One region of the Streptomyces sp. NPDC057950 genome, then DNA from elsewhere that is predicted to be linked to it. Evidence: riboswitches for the same ligand, from Rfam matches in the RefSeq annotation. Region 1 holds a riboswitch; each other region holds the start of a gene.

What was found. A riboswitch is a leader RNA that binds a small molecule or an ion and turns the genes downstream of it on or off. The one in region 1 is predicted to bind cyclic di-AMP.
Region 2: linked by a shared signal. The riboswitch ahead of ACFVTC_RS11790 (M23 family metallopeptidase) and the one ahead of ACFVTC_RS39155 (M23 family metallopeptidase) in region 1 are both predicted to bind cyclic di-AMP.
Region 3: linked by a shared signal. The riboswitch ahead of ACFVTC_RS00640 (C40 family peptidase) and the one ahead of ACFVTC_RS39155 (M23 family metallopeptidase) in region 1 are both predicted to bind cyclic di-AMP.
Region 4: linked by a shared signal. The riboswitch ahead of ACFVTC_RS27720 (NlpC/P60 family protein) and the one ahead of ACFVTC_RS39155 (M23 family metallopeptidase) in region 1 are both predicted to bind cyclic di-AMP.

The regions. Positions count from the first base shown of each region.
Region 1 covers NZ_JBHVPP010000034.1:22,200-25,852, reverse strand. The annotation lists gene ACFVTC_RS39160 (GntR family transcriptional regulator) at 1-616, opposite strand, end outside; gene ACFVTC_RS39155 (M23 family metallopeptidase) at 805-1,569, opposite strand; cyclic di-AMP (ydaO/yuaA leader) riboswitch at 1,583-1,744, opposite strand; gene ACFVTC_RS39150 (M16 family metallopeptidase) at 1,994-3,382, opposite strand; gene ACFVTC_RS39145 (M16 family metallopeptidase) at 3,379-3,653, opposite strand, start outside.
Region 2 covers NZ_JBHVPP010000005.1:242,196-245,848, reverse strand. The annotation lists gene ACFVTC_RS11805 (helix-turn-helix domain-containing protein) at 1-206, shown strand, start outside; gene ACFVTC_RS11800 (DUF6126 family protein) at 203-364, shown strand; gene ACFVTC_RS11795 (tyrosine-protein phosphatase) at 416-1,213, opposite strand; cyclic di-AMP (ydaO/yuaA leader) riboswitch at 1,781-1,937, shown strand; gene ACFVTC_RS11790 (M23 family metallopeptidase) at 1,943-2,812, shown strand; gene ACFVTC_RS11785 (SGNH/GDSL hydrolase family protein) at 3,088-3,653, shown strand, end outside.
Region 3 covers NZ_JBHVPP010000001.1:133,503-137,155, forward strand. The annotation lists gene ACFVTC_RS00625 (ATP-binding protein) at 1-123, shown strand, start outside; gene ACFVTC_RS00630 (LysR family transcriptional regulator) at 159-1,070, opposite strand; gene ACFVTC_RS00635 (LysE family translocator) at 1,188-1,859, shown strand; gene ACFVTC_RS00640 (C40 family peptidase) at 1,919-2,392, opposite strand; cyclic di-AMP (ydaO/yuaA leader) riboswitch at 2,396-2,581, opposite strand; gene ACFVTC_RS00645 (hypothetical protein) at 2,927-3,232, opposite strand; gene ACFVTC_RS00650 (ATP-dependent Clp protease proteolytic subunit) at 3,240-3,653, opposite strand, start outside.
Region 4 covers NZ_JBHVPP010000018.1:81,159-84,811, reverse strand. The annotation lists gene ACFVTC_RS27725 (ATP-dependent DNA helicase) at 1-1,722, opposite strand, end outside; cyclic di-AMP (ydaO/yuaA leader) riboswitch at 2,033-2,203, shown strand; gene ACFVTC_RS27720 (NlpC/P60 family protein) at 2,211-3,371, shown strand; gene ACFVTC_RS27715 (tellurite resistance/C4-dicarboxylate transporter family protein) at 3,594-3,653, shown strand, end outside.

The sequences.
Region 1 (3,653 bases):
TCAGCCGGTGCGCGGCCGTCGCGCGCTCGGTGTGCAGCGCCGTGACGGCCCGCGCCCGCTCACCGTCACCGCGCGCCACGGCGTCCACGATGCCGCCGTGCTCCGCCCAGGACTCCGCCGGATCGGCGGGCGCCTCGACCGCGTACATCCAGGCGATCTTGTGCCGCAGCTGGGCCAGCGTGGACGTCAGCGCGGGACTCCCGGATGCCTGTGCGAGCGTCTCGTGAAACCAGCCGCCCAGGGAGCGCAGATCCTCGCTGTTCCCCCTCCTGGAGCGCTCCTGACCCAGCCTGACCAGGCCTCGCAGCACCTTGAGATGGGCTTCGGTGCGCCGCTGGGCGGCCCGGAACGCCCCCAGCGGCTCCAGGAGCATGCGCATCTCCAGCAGGTCCGCGGCCTCCTGCTCGGTGGGCTCCGCCACGCACGCCCCCGCGTGCCGCCGGGTGACGACGAATCCCTCGGCCTCCAGGGTGCGCAGGGCCTCGCGCACCGGGACCCGCGAGACACCGTAGCGGCGCGCGAGCAGTTCCTCGGTGAGCCGGCCGCCGCGCTCGTAGACACCCGCGACGATGTCGTCGCGGATCGCCGTGCATACCGAGTGCGCGGGAATGCGCATGACCGGACCTCCGCCTTAATCCCCGCGAAACGCGGTCGATCGACGCTCGTTCGGCGACTCTATTGCAGCGAGCCGGAATTTCCGATGGCGGGCCTGAATCCATGGATATTTTTTGGACAGACAGCCGTTCGAAACGACGAAGCCCCGACTCGGGTGAGCCGGGGCTTCGGAAGTGCGGACGCCGGGCGTCAGACGTTCACGCCGTGCGAGCGGAGGTAGGCGACCGGGTCGATGTCGGAGCCGTACTCCGCCGTGGTGCGGGCCTCGAAGTGGAGGTGGGGCCCGGTGGTGTTCCCGGTGGCCCCGGAGAGGCCCAGCCGGCCGCCCGGCGTGACGGTCTGGCCGACGGAGACACCGATGGACGACAGGTGGCCGTACATCGTGTACGTACCGTCGATCATCCGCAGGACGACCTGGTTGCCGTAGGCGCCGCCCCAGCCGGCCGTGACGACCGTGCCCGAGCCGACCGCGTGGACGGAGGTCCCGGACGCGGCGTGGAAGTCGACGCCGGTGTGGCTGCCGGAGGACCAGAGGCTGCCGCCGGCCTTGTAGCCGGTGGAGACGTACGAGCCGGGGATCGGCAGGACGAAGGTGTTGAGACGCTTGCGCTCGGCGGCTCGGGCCGCGCGCTCCTCGGCCTCGCGCTCCTTCTTGGCCTCCTCGACGGCCTGCTTGCGCGCGGCCTGTTCGGCCTCGAGACGGGCGGCGGCCTCGTCGGCGGCATGCTGCTGCGCGGCGGCCTGCGCGTCGATCCGGGCGGCGACCGTGTCGCCGATGGTGATCGCCTGGGTCAGTCCGGTCTGCTCGACGGAGCTGTCCGCGGCGAAGGCCGGGGCGGCCAGGGTTCCGATGACACCGGTGGTGGTGAGCGCCGCGACGCCGACGGCGTTCGACGTGGTGCGCTTCACGCGGCTCGGACGACGGTGTTTCCCGGTGCCACAGGTGAACGCCATGAAGGGGCTTGGTCCTTTCCTTCCCTCTCGCCTACCGGGTTAGCTGACGGGTTCGGAGCAGGAAGGTCTCCTACGGACGCCCTCGCGGGGAGGGGGTCCGATTCACCCCAGGGACTGCGTACGGGTCCCCGGCTCCCCTGGCTCGCGCCGTACGGGGACTCGGCGATGACTGTCCGGTGCCGCGGACGCGGCGCACTGCCTGACGAACAGCCGGACCGACGCTAAGGGGGCCCTCTTTCAATCGACAAACGGATCGCGGCTTTTGTAGCGCATGCCACAGGGCAGAAAGGCAACCTCCCCATCAATACGGACAAATTGAGGATGTTGTCCGGGCATAAGGGGACCCGGGCGACTCTTCGGTCACCCGGGCCCCTCCGTGCTCGCGATTTCCGCCGCGCTGTCCGCCGCGTCGTCCGCTCCGCTTCTACTCCGCGGCCACGACGGTCACTTCACCGATACCGAGCGCCTTGACGGGCTCCTCGATCTGCGCGGCGTCGCCCACCAGGACGGTGACCAGACGGTCCACCGGGAAGGCGCTCACCGCCGCCGCGGTGGCCTCCACGGTGCCGGTCGCGGCGAGCTGCTGGTACAGCGTCGCCTGGTAGTCGTCCGGCAGGTACTGCTCGACCTGGTCGGCGAGCGTGCCCGCGACGGCCGCAGCGGTCTCGAACTTGAGGGGTGCCACGCCCACCAGGTTCTGCACGGCGACGTCCCGTTCGGCGTCCGTCAGACCGTCCGCGGCGAGGGTGCGCAGCACCTTCCAGAGGTCGTCCAGCGCCGGCCCGGTGTTCGGGGTGTCCACGGAACCACTGATGGCGAGCATCGCGATGCCCGTGCCGTCCGGGGCGGAACGCATCACCTGGCCGAAGGCCCGCACCCCGTAGGTGTAGCCCTTCTCCTCGCGCAGTACGCGGTCCAGGCGCGAGGTGAGGGTGCCGCCGAGGCAGTACGTGCCGAGCACCTGGGCGGGCCAGACACGGTCGTGCCGGTCCGAGCCGACGCGGCCGATCAGCAACTGCGTCTGCACCGCGCCGGGGCGGTCCACGATGATCACGCGGCCGGTGTCGTCGGCGGTGACCGGCGGCACGGGGCGCGGCTCGGCCAAGGAGCCCGTCCAGGCGCCGAGCGTCTCGGCGAGCAGCCCGTCGAGGTCCACGCCGGTGAGGTCGCCGACGATCACGGCGGTGGACGTGGCCGGGCGGACGTACCGGTCGTAGAAGGCGCGGACACCCGCAGCGTCGATCTTCTGGACGGTCTCCTCGGTGCCCTGCCGGGGACGGGACATCCGCGAGGTCGCCGGGAACAGCTCCCTGGAGAGCTCCTTGGCGGCGCGGCGGGCCGGGTTGGCGCTCTCGTGCGGGATCTCGTCGAGCCGGTTGCGCACCAGCCGCTCGATCTCGCTCTCGGTGAACGCCGGTGCCCTCAGGGCGTCGGCGAGCAGACCGAGAGCCTTGGGCAGGCGTGAGACGGGCACTTCGAGCGAGAGGCGTACGCCGGGGTGGTCGGCGTGCGCGTCGAGGGTGGCGCCGCAGCGCTCCAGCTCGGCGGCGAACTCCTCGGCGGAGAGCTTGTCGGTGCCCTCGGAGAACGCGCGCGCCATGATCGTGGCGATGCCGTCGAGACCGGCCGGCTCGGCGTCCAGCGGCGCTGCGAGCAGCACCTCGACGGCGACGACCTGCTGACCCGGGCGGTCGCAGTGCAGCAGGGTCAGGCCGTTGTCCAGCGTGCCGCGCTCGGGAGCGGGGAAGGCCCAGGGCTTGGGCCGGCCGGCCTGCGGCTGCGGGTGGAAGTCCATGGTGGCGAGCTCGGTCACTTCGCCGCCTCCTCGTCGGTGTCGTCGGCGGCGTCGGTGGCGTCGTCCGTGCCGGTGGCTTCGTCGGCGATCGGCTCGTAGACGAGCACCGCGCGGTTGTCGGGGCGCAGGCGGGCCTTGGCGACCTCCTGGACCTCCTCGGCGGTGATGTCGAGGATGCGCTGCACGGCCGTCAGGGCGAGCAGCGGGTCGCCGAACAGGACCGCGTACCGGCACAGTTCGTCGGCGCGGCCCGCGACCGTGCCGAGCCGGTCCAGCCACTCGCGCTCCA
Region 2 (3,653 bases), on a different contig from region 1:
GGCTGCGGCTGCGCCTCGGGGACACCACGCAGGTGCTCGCGCCCGGGGACAGCGCGCACTTCGACTCGCTGACCCCGCACCGGATAGCCGCCGCCGACCAGGCGGGGGCCGATCTCCTCTTCGTACACACCCTGCTGCAGAGCCCCGCCGCCGCGCTGTGCCTCGGCCCGGCGGCGGCGCACCCGACCCTGGGAGAGACGTCATGACGGAACCCGCGGAACCCACGGAGCCCGGCCCCCGGCGGTCCATGGAGGACAAGTTCCCCCGTGCGCTGTGGGTGCGGCTGATCATCTACGTCGCCGTCGGCCACCTCTTCGCGGCCTTCATCTACCTGCTGTTCACGCTGGGGGCGCAGAACCAGTAGACCCGGCGGGCGGTCGCGCGGCGCACAGCCGTGCGGCCCGGCCCGTGGACGTCAGTCGAGGAGCCGGTCGCGCAGCCGGTCGCGCAGTTCGGGGGTGAGTCGCAGGGCCTGCTCCAGATAGCCGTCGACGCCGCCCCAGGTCTCCTCGATCGTCTCGAAGGCCGCCGTCAGATACTCGGCCCGCGCGTCGAACAGCGGGCTGAGCAGCTCCATGACCTCGGGGGAGCGGGCCGTGTCCGAGGTGCCGTTGCGGTGCACCTTGTAGCGGCGGTGGCGCGCGTTCGACTCCAGGTAGTCGGCGACGATGGCGTCGCGCTCGACACCCACGGCGAGCAGCGTCACGGCTATGGACAGTCCCGCGCGGTCCTTGCCCGCGGCGCAGTGCATGAGTGCGGGCACGCTGTCCTCGGCGAGGGCGTGCAGCACCTGGGAGTGCTCCGCCGTCCGCTCGGTGATGATCGTGCGGTACGAGCCGATCATCCGGTCCGCCGCCCGGCCGCCGCCGAGGTGGGCACGGAGCTGGTCGAGCTCGCCGTCACGGACCATCTTCCAGAACTCGCTGCCGTCGGCCGGGTCGGTCAGTGGAAGGTTCACGTTCCGTACGCCGGGCAGCTCGACGTCCGGTCCCTCCAGTTTCTGGTCCGAGGCGTTGCGGAAGTCGAAGATCGTGTGCAGCCCGAGGGAGGAGAGGAACGCGGCGTCCTCCTTCGTGGCGTGCGCGAGGTGGCCACTGCGGAACAGCCGCCCGGACCGTACCCGCCGGCCGTCCACGGTGGGCAGGCCGCCCACGTCTCGGAAGTTGCGCACTCCGGCCAGCTCCGGCTCGGTCGACGGGACCTGCTGCGTCACGGGGGCTCCTCCCATAGGGCCGTCGGCACCGCTCCTCGTAGCCCGCCGACGGGAATCGCCTCTCGACGATACGACATGGGCACCTCGGGCGATGAGTTGTCCACAGGGGCTGCCTCCGAGGTGGGGCGGCCTTGATGACGGCCGTGCCGGAGCACCTCACGACCCTCGTCCTCGCGCGGCCGCGGAGCGACGCGGAGGTCGGCGCGGGGTGCCGCGGGACCGGGTGGGGATCTCGGTGCACTGGGCATCCGATTTAGCGGTATATGACCGTATTGATAAAAATAGGGCTTTGAGTGGAACTCGCCCTGGAATATGGCTGTCTGGGGTGGCGTGCGTGAGCAGCGTCATATACGTGACGATGCGTGGCGACCTTCTCCCCTCGGGATGCCCGCGCCACCCGGCGGACCACCGGTCCGAAAGGGCCCTCGTGCACGGAGGGTGACGGGCAATCAGGACATCGATCAAGAAAGGGGTGCGTAGGGAGATCGCGGACAGTTGTCGACGCCCTCTCCCCTCGCTTACGTTCGCCCTCAATCCGGACGGACGCCCAATCCTGCCGCCGCCCGGAATCCGCACTCACCCGTACACGGCAGGAGCGGGGGACCCACAGGTATCGCGCCTGTTCCGGTCTCCGGAACGGCTAGGGGTACAGCCGCGCTGCCGCGCGGCCGGACATCTCCAGTCCGCACCCGACAGCTCACCTCGCAGGCGCCGGAGAGGAAATGCGCCATGCCCGCGAAGGGTAAGCACCGTCGTCCCAAGTTTCTGCGTCTGCCCCGCTCGATCGCCGTGGTCGGCACCGGCGGTGCCGCGCTCGCACTGCCGCTGATGGGCGCCGTCTGCGCCCATGCGGCGGCCCCGGCGGCCGCCGTCCCGTCCGCCGTGCAGAAGATCACGACGGTCTCCGCGCCCGCCGGAACCGCCGTGGAGAAGTCCTCGGTGAAGACCTATGTCGTGAAGGCCGGCGACACGCTCGTGAAGATCGCCGACCGGCAGCACGTGAGCGGCGGCTGGAAGAAGCTCTACGCCGACAACCGCGCGGTCGTCGGCGGCGATCCGACGCGGATCAGCCCCGGTCTGAAGCTCACGATCGAGGGGCAGGACGCCACGGCCGGCGCCGCGCGGCCCGCCGTCGGAGCGACCACCGCGACCGGGACCACCGCGGCCACCGCGGCCAAGACCGCCGACGCGGGGTACACCCTGCCCGTCGAGGGAGCCACCATCGGCACCGGCTACAAGGTGCCCGGCAGCATGTGGTCCAGCGGCTACCACACCGGTGTGGACTTCGTGGTCCCGACCGGCACCACGATCAGGTCCGTCGCCGCGGGCACCGTGGTCTCGGCCGGCTGGGGCGGCGCGTACGGCAACCAGGTCGTCGTCCTGCACGCCGACGGCCGGTACTCGCAGTACGCCCACATGTCCGCCCTCTCCGTCTCGGCGGGGCAGACCGTGACCGAGGGGCAGCGACTCGGCCTGTCCGGGGCGACCGGCAACGTCACCGGTCCGCACCTGCACTTCGAGATCCGCACGACCCCCGTCTACGGCTCGGACGTGGACCCGGTCGCGTATCTGCGCTCCCACGGTGTCGTCGTCGGCTGACACCCCCACACGTCCAGAGGGCCGGACCCCACGCTCCACGGGTCCGGCCCTCTGCGTGCCGTCGGTGCCGCGCCGCCGCCCTTTTCCGGATCACGGGCTTTCAGGCGTGGTGGCTGTTCAACCACGCCTGAAAGAGCCCTATTCCGGAATTCGGCCGTTCTTCATGAGTGGCTTATCTCACCACCCGTCAACCCATTCCTACGGTCGCGTAGCTCACATCCCAGGGTGAATCATGGCTCGACGTGGCAGACGATTCGAAGAGTGACAACAGAGCGGTGATCGGGTCGTACGTGGCGGTGGGGGACAGCTTCACCGAAGGCGTCGGCGACCCCGGCCCCGAAGGAGCCTTCGTCGGTTGGGCGGACCGTTTCGCGGTACTGCTCGCGGACCGGCAGCCGGAAGGCGACTTCACCTACACCAACCTCGCCGTGCGCGGGAAGCTGCTCGACCAGGTCGTCGACGACCAGCTCCGGCGGGCCAAGGAACTCGCCCCGGACCTGGTCTCCTTCTGCGCGGGCGGCAACGACATCATCCGGCCCGGCACCGACCCCGACGAGGTCGCGGAGCGCTTCGAGCGCGCGGTGGCCGACCTCACCTCCGCCGTCGGCTCCGTCATGGTGACGACCGGGTTCGACACCCGTGGTGTCCCGGTGCTGAAGCACCTGCGCGGCAAGATCGCCACGTACAACGGGCATGTACGGGCCATCGCTGACCGCTACGGCTGTCCGGTCCTCGACCTGTGGTCCCTCAAGACGATCCAGGACCGGCGCGCCTGGGACGGCGACCGACTGCACCTGTCTCCGGAGGGTCACACCAGGGTCGCGCTGCGGGCCGGCCAGGT
Region 3 (3,653 bases), on a different contig from region 1:
GCCGAGTGCGGCGGCAGGGTTCTCGTACGCCCCACCCGGGAGGGCGGCAAGACGGTCTCCATCGAGTTGCCGTGGACGGTGCCGGCCCAGCCGGTGGTGGCCGGGGGCCCGCAAGAGCCCTGAGGAAAAGATCAGTTGGCGGGCCGGGCCGGGCGTCCCTACCGCGTGGCACGCCCGAACGCACCGCGCAGCAGGGCCCGGAACGCCTCGGCCGCGGGTGCCTGCCGGTCGGTCCGGTGGACGACGGAGATCGTACGGCGCAGATCTCCCGGTTCCAGCAGCCGCAGCCCCACCGGGGTCGCCGCCGTCCTTGCCACCATCTCCGGCACCACCGCGACCCCGAGCCCCGCGCTGACCAGCGCGCACACCAGGGCGTACCCGGGGCTCTCGACCCGCACGGCCGGGGTGGCCCCGACCCGGGCCAGCGCGGCCTCCACGCCCTGCCGGGGCGGATGGTCCGGGGCCATGCTGATCAGCGGCTGTCCGGCGAGTCCGGAAAGCGGCAGCCGGGCCGCACCGTCCGCGAGGACGTGTCCCGGAGCGGTCACGAGCACCAGCTCCTCGACCAGCACCGGCTCCGCGTGTACCGACGAGGGGAGGGGCACCGGGTCCGCCGGCTCGTAGGTGTGCGTCAGCGCGAGATCCACCTCGCCCGCCGCGACCGCCGAGACACCGTCCGGAGGCTCGTAGTTCGCGACCGTGAGTTCCACGTCGGGGTGGGCCCGGCGGAAGGCGCTGAGCACCGGCGGCAGCAGATGGATGCCCGCCGTCTGGAAGGTGCCGAGCCGCAGCGTGCCGCCCGACAGGCCGGTCAGCCGGGCCAGTTCGTGCCGGGCCCGCTCCATCTCGTCGAGCACCCGCCGCGCCCGCGTCACGAGCAGTTCGCCCGCGTCCGTGAGCCGTGTCCCGCGATGGGAGCGCACCAGCAGGGGCGCGCCCGCCTCCCGTTCGAGTTTGGCGAGCTGCTGGGAGAGGGCGGGCGGGCTGTAGCCGAGGCGTTCGGCCGCCCGGGTGATGGATCCCGCCTCGGCCACCGCCACCAGGGCGGTCAGCCGTGTCGGGTCGTACATCGAACGGCTCCCGGGTCCGGGGACCCGCGGCGGGGGCCGGGTCCAAAGGATTGCTTAAGACAGACCCAGGATATTCGACATACCCGCTGAAGGTCCGGGCCGGGCAGCCTGGCGGCCATGGACGCACAGCTCATCGCCTTCACCGGAGTGGCCGCGGGGATGGTCGCCATGCCCGGCGCGGACTTCACCGTCGTCGTGCGCAACGCCCTCGTCTCCCGCCGGGCCGGGGTGGCGTGCGCGCTCGGGGTCGCGGGCGGGCTTCTCCTGCACACGGCGCTGGCCGTCGCCGGTGTCGCCGCCGTCCTCGCGGCCGTGCCCGCGCTGTTCCGGACGCTGCAGCTCCTCGGCGGCGCCTACGTGCTGTACCTGGGGCTACGGACGCTGGACGGCCTGCGACGGCGGCGGGACCGGGAGCCGGACCGGGGACGCCCGGAGGTGTCCGGCGGGACGCCGTCCGGCGAGGACGTGGCCGGCGGCCCTGGGGACGGGAAGCGTCCGCTGCGCCAGGGCTTCGTCACCAACGCGCTCAACCCGAAGGCGCCGATCACCTTCCTGAGCCTGCTGCCGCAGTTCGTGCCCGCGGGCAGCCCCGCGATGCCCCGCACCCTGGTGCTGGCCCTGATCGTGGTGGCCGTCGCCCTGGTGTGGTTCCCGGCGGTCGCCCTGCTGGTCGACCGGCTCGGCCGGTGGCTGCGCGGGCCGCGGGCGGCCCGCGCCGTGGTGGCGGTCACCGGGAGCGCGCTCACGGTGCTCGGCCTGGTGCTCCTCCTGGAGCCCCTGACGGCCTGAGAGCCCCCGGGTTCGTGCCGCGAGGGGCGGCGGCCCGGCACCGCCGCCCCTCGCTCGGGTCAGCTCACCCGGCCGTACCAGACGCTCTTCGTCCAGATCTTCTGGAGCTTCACGACCTCCCCGCTCTTCGGGGAGTGCCAGATCTTTCCCTTCCCGGCGTAGATGCCGACGTGGTACACGTTCCGGCCCGAGTGGAAGAACACGAGGTCGCCGGCCTTGCGGTGCGAGGCGGAGATGTGGTGGCTCTTGTTGTACTGCCCCGCGGCCGTACGAGGCAGCTTCTTGCCCGCCTTCTTGTACGAGTACAGCGTGAGCCCGGAGCAGTCGAAGCGCCGCGGCCCGGTGGCACCGTACTTGTACGGGGCGCCCTTCTTGGATGCCGCGACCTGGAGTGCCCTCGTCGCCGGTGTGGCCGCCTCGGCGTCGGCTGCGACGCCCGGGACCACCAGGCTGCCGCCCACGGCGGCGATGGTCAGAGCCGAGGCCGTACCGGCCCGGGTCAGCAGCGACGGGACACGATTGAGCGCAGTCATGCGCAACCCTTCGTCAACCGCCTGTGAAGGATGACCTGTCGGATTCGGGCTGGCGAAGTAGCCCGGCCGCTTACGCGGCTTCACCCCAAGGACCGCCCGGATCTCTCCGGCGGCCCGTCTTGCTGGGTCCTCCACTCCTGCCGATGCACATCTGTCGACCGGTCATCCGGGCGGCGGCAGGACTCGGCGTCCGCCCGGACCGCCCCGCCGGTGTGGCGGGGGCTTGTCGTCGGAAGGGATCTTCACGCATGGATGTCGGAAAATCCGAGCGGAACCGATGATTTGTGGGGTTACTCACCACTCACCCGTTCGGGTGGACACTCCTCTGTTCGAGGGGTGTTGGGGACGTCGGCAACGCTCTTACCAGCACCGGAAGGCTTCATTCCGCCTTTTGGCTACGCGTGTTGCGCAACTTTCGGGGCCACCCGAAAGGACGCGCGTCTACGCCGTTGGGGGGTACGTCGACTGGTCCGTTTGAAACGCGGGCCGGGCGCTCCACGGATCGGTGTGAGCGGCGGCCCGGTTCTGGATGCCTCAACCGCCGGAGTCGGGCGGCAGGGTGACGCGGGCGGTCCGCCGCTCGCCGTCGAGGACGCGCAGGGCCTGCGCGAGGGTCGGCGCGTGCACCTCGCTCTCGCCCCGCTGGTGCATCAGGGCCAAGGCGTCCCGCAGCGCGGTCGCCTTGCCCACGAGTGCCTGGGCGGCGCGCAGCCCGCGATAGGTGTCTCCCGGCCGGGCCGGGTTGATGCGGCCGACCAGGTCGACCACGTCGAGGTAGCGGTCTATCAGCTCGGCCTCGGCGTGCGTCAGTGCGGGCAGCGGAGGCAGTTCGGGCACCATCGGCGGATCACCTCGCGTCGGGTGTGGCGTTCCTCGCACCGGGCGCGGTGCGCGAGTTCTTGCGGCTCGGGATGATCCCGTCCACCAGCCCGTACGCCAGCGCGGCCTGCGCGTCCAGAATCGTGTCCCGCTCGATGTCGGCGGCGACTTGTTCGGGATTTTGCCCCGTGTGCCGGACGAGCATGTCCTCCAGCAGCCTTCGAGTGCGGGTCAACTCCGCTGCCTGGAGGACCAGATCGCTCGCCCGGCCCTGTACCGGTCGGGGGAGCGGGGGCTGACGGATCGACATCCGGGCTCCCGGCAGGGCGAACCGTTTGCCCGGGGTGCCGCCGGCCAGCAGGACGGCGGCGACCGACGCGGCCTGCCCCAGGCACACGGTCTCCACGTCGCAGGAGACGAAGCGCATCGTGTCGTAGATGGC
Region 4 (3,653 bases), on a different contig from region 1:
GGCGAGATAGCCGGTGCGCTCGAGGACCGCCTCCAGGACCGTCGCCGGGCCCGCGCCGGACTCGACGATCGTACGGAGGTCCTCCATCAGCGTGTTGAACCGCTTCACGGCGTTCGTCGAGCGCGCCGCCATGCCGTACGCCTCGTCCACGCGGCGCAGGGCCTGCGCGAAGCTGATCCGCTCCCGCTGCGAGAGGGCGTCGATCATCGCCTCGGCGCGGTCACCGATCCCGCGCTTGGGGACGTTCAGGATCCGGCGCAGCGGGACGGAGTCCTCGGGGTTGGACAGGACCCGCAGGTAGGCCAGGACGTCCCGGACCTCCTTGCGCTCGTAGAAGCGGACACCGCCGACGACCTTGTAGGGCAGTCCGACGCGGATGAAGATCTCCTCGAAGACACGGGACTGGGCGTTCGTCCGGTAGAAGACCGCGACGTCGCCCGCCTTCGCCTCGCCCGCGTCGGTGAGACGGTCTATCTCGTCGGCGACGAACTGTGCCTCGTCGTGCTCGGTGTCGGCGACGTAGCCCGTGATGTTCGAGCCCGCGCCCGCGTTCGTCCACAGGTTCTTGGGGCGGCGCGACTCGTTGCGCTCGATGACCGCGTTGGCCGCGGTGAGGATCGTCTGGGTGGAGCGGTAGTTCTGCTCCAGCAGGATGGTCGTCGCGTCCGGGTAGTCCTCCTCGAACTGGAGGATGTTGCGGATGGTCGCGCCGCGGAAGGCGTAGATCGACTGGTCGGCGTCGCCCACGACGCACAGCTCGGCCGGCCCGAGGTCTCCCTCGGCCGGCGGCACGTCCTCGGGGCGGTCGCCGCTCGCCGGTCCCACGAGCTCCCTGACCAGGGCGTACTGCGCGTGGTTCGTGTCCTGGTACTCGTCGACCAGGACGTGGCGGAAGCGGCGGCGGTAGTGCTCGGCGACATCCGGGAAGGCACGGAGCAGGTTGACCGTCGTCATGATCAGGTCATCGAAGTCGAGGGCGTTGGCCTCGCGCAGCCGCGACTGGTACATCGCGTAGGCCTGGGCGAGGGTCTTCTCGAAACCGTCGGCCGCCTGGCCCGCGAAGTCCTCCTCGTCGATCAGCTCGTTCTTCAGGTTGGAGATCTTCGCGCTGAACGACTTCGGCGGGAAACGCTTCGGGTCGAGGTCCAGGTCGCGGCAGACCAGGGCCATCAGGCGCTTGCTGTCGGCGGCGTCGTAGATCGAGAAGGAGGATGTGAAGCCGAGCCGCTTCGACTCGCGGCGCAGGATGCGCACGCACGCGCTGTGGAAGGTCATCACCCACATGGCGTTGGCGCGCGGGCCCACGAGCTGCTCGACGCGCTCCTTCATCTCGCCCGCGGCCTTGTTCGTGAAGGTGATCGCGAGGATCTGGCCGGGGTGGACATGGCGCTCGCCCAGCAGGTGCGCGATCCGGTGTGTGAGCACCCGGGTCTTGCCGGAGCCGGCGCCGGCCACGATGAGCAGCGGGGAGCCGGAGTGCACCACGGCCGCACGCTGGTTCTCGTTCAGCCCGTCCAGCAGGGCCGCCGGGTCCACGGCGGGCCGGTGGGCGCCGTCGCGGTAGTACGCGTCGCGGTCCGGGGGCACGTCGAAGCGGCCGCCGAACAGGTCGTCCGGAAGCGGCTCCGCCGCCTCGTCCTCGGGCGGCGGCGGGGGCTCTTCCCCATGGGCCCCGGAAGGCTTGAGGTCCGCCAGGAAGCTGTCATCAAAGAGGCTGCTCATCGCTCTCCGAGTCTAGGCGGCCGCACTGACAGCCCGCCGCCACCCCGGAAACTGGGCCGGATTTCCTACGGGGTCCGGGCCGAAGGGGCAGGGGAACCGGGGCGCCCCTCCCGAACCGCGCGCCGTCCCGCACCGACGCGCCCTCACCTTGCGACGTCACGCCGCTACCGTCGGACACTTCGGATGCCCCGGCGGCTCAGGTCACGAAAATGTATCGGGCATATCGCACATCAAACTTCACAGGACACTTACGCGTTGGCTAGCGTGCCGGGCAGACCGCTCGACAGCGACCGGCGAACGTCGCCGGGCCGGGCGGTCTCCGCCGAGTCCGGCGCGCCCAGCGGCGACCGGAGCCGGGGACCCGACCGACTTTGGGGTGAATCGGTCCCACCGCCCCTGGGCAGGGACCGTAGGGCAAACCTTCCGGAAGTACCCGCCCGAACCCGACAGCTAACCCGGTAGGCGGATGACGGAAGGAGTCGCCCCTCTTGGCGTCGCACCGCAAGTGGAGTCCGCCGGGCACACGCCGGACGGGCATACGGACCCCGGCCCTCGCCACGGCCGCCCTGACCTCCGTGGCCCTGCTCTCGCAGACGGCCGGCGCCGCACCCTCGACCGAGCCCCGGCCGAGCCTCGAAGAGGTCGGGAAGAAGGTCGACGACCTCTACCACCAGGCCGAGACGGCCACCGAGAAGTACAACGCGACCAGGGAGAAGACCGCCAAGCAGCGCAAGCGCGTCGACTCCCTCCTCGACGACGTGGCCCGGCGCACCGAGAAACTCAACACCGCGCGCGAGGAGCTGGGTTCGTTCGCCGCCGCCCAGTACCGCACCGGAGCGTCCGCGCCCGGCGGCGCGAGCCTGCTGCTGGCCGACAACCCGCAGGACTACTTCGACCAGACCCAGTTGATGGACCGTCTGACCACCCGCCAGAAGGCGGCCGTCGACGACTACGTCACCGAGCAGGCCGCCACCTCGAGGAAACGCGGGGAAGCCTCCCGGAGCCTGCGGACGCTCACCACGTCGCAGGACGCGCTCAGGACCTCCAAGGCCGACGTCCAGGGCAAGCTCGCCGCGGCCCGCGAACTGCTCTCGAAGCTGACCGCCGACGAGAAGGCGCGGCTCGCCGCGATCGCGCAGAAGAAGCGGGAAGCGGCCGACCGCGAGGCGGCCGAGCTGGCGGCCCAGCGGGCCGCGGCGGAGAAGAAGGCCCGGGAGACGGAGCCGCGGCGGGGCACACCGTCCGGGACCACGGGGACTTCCGGAACCCCGGCCACCGGCTCCTCGTACGCCACCAAGGCCGGCAAGGCCATCGCCTTCGCCCGCGCCCAGATCGGCAAGCCGTACGTGTGGGGCGCGACCGGGCCCGGCTCGTACGACTGCTCCGGTCTCACCCAGGCCGTCTGGAAGGCCGCCGGCGTCACCCTCCCGCGTACCACCTACGACCAGGTGGACGCGGGCACCACGGTCCCCCTCTCCGCCATCGAGCCCGGAGACCTGGTCTTCTTCTACGACGACATCAGCCACGTGGGCCTCTACATCGGCAACGGGATGATGATCCACGCCCCCAAGCCGGGTGCGTACGTCCGTGAGGAGTCGATCTTCTACGCCGGCGAGTCGATCATCCACAGCGTGGTGCGCCCGGCCTGAGCGCCCGGCGCGGGCACGCCCTCGTGAGACCTCCCGGGCTCCACGCGCGCGTGCCCGCGCCCCGCGTCCCCCGCGGCGCCGTGTCCCCGGTCCCCGTGTTCCCCGCGTCCCCCGCGGCGCCGTGTCCCCGGTCCCCGCGCTCCCCGCGCTCCCCGCGTTGCGCTGCCCCCGTGTCAGCGCGCCCCGCGGGCAACCCGCCCGAAGGTCCCTAGCATCGGGGCCATGCCAGCCACCTCGCCGCCCCGCAGCCCGTGGGTCCGACTCCGTACCTGGTGGGCGGAG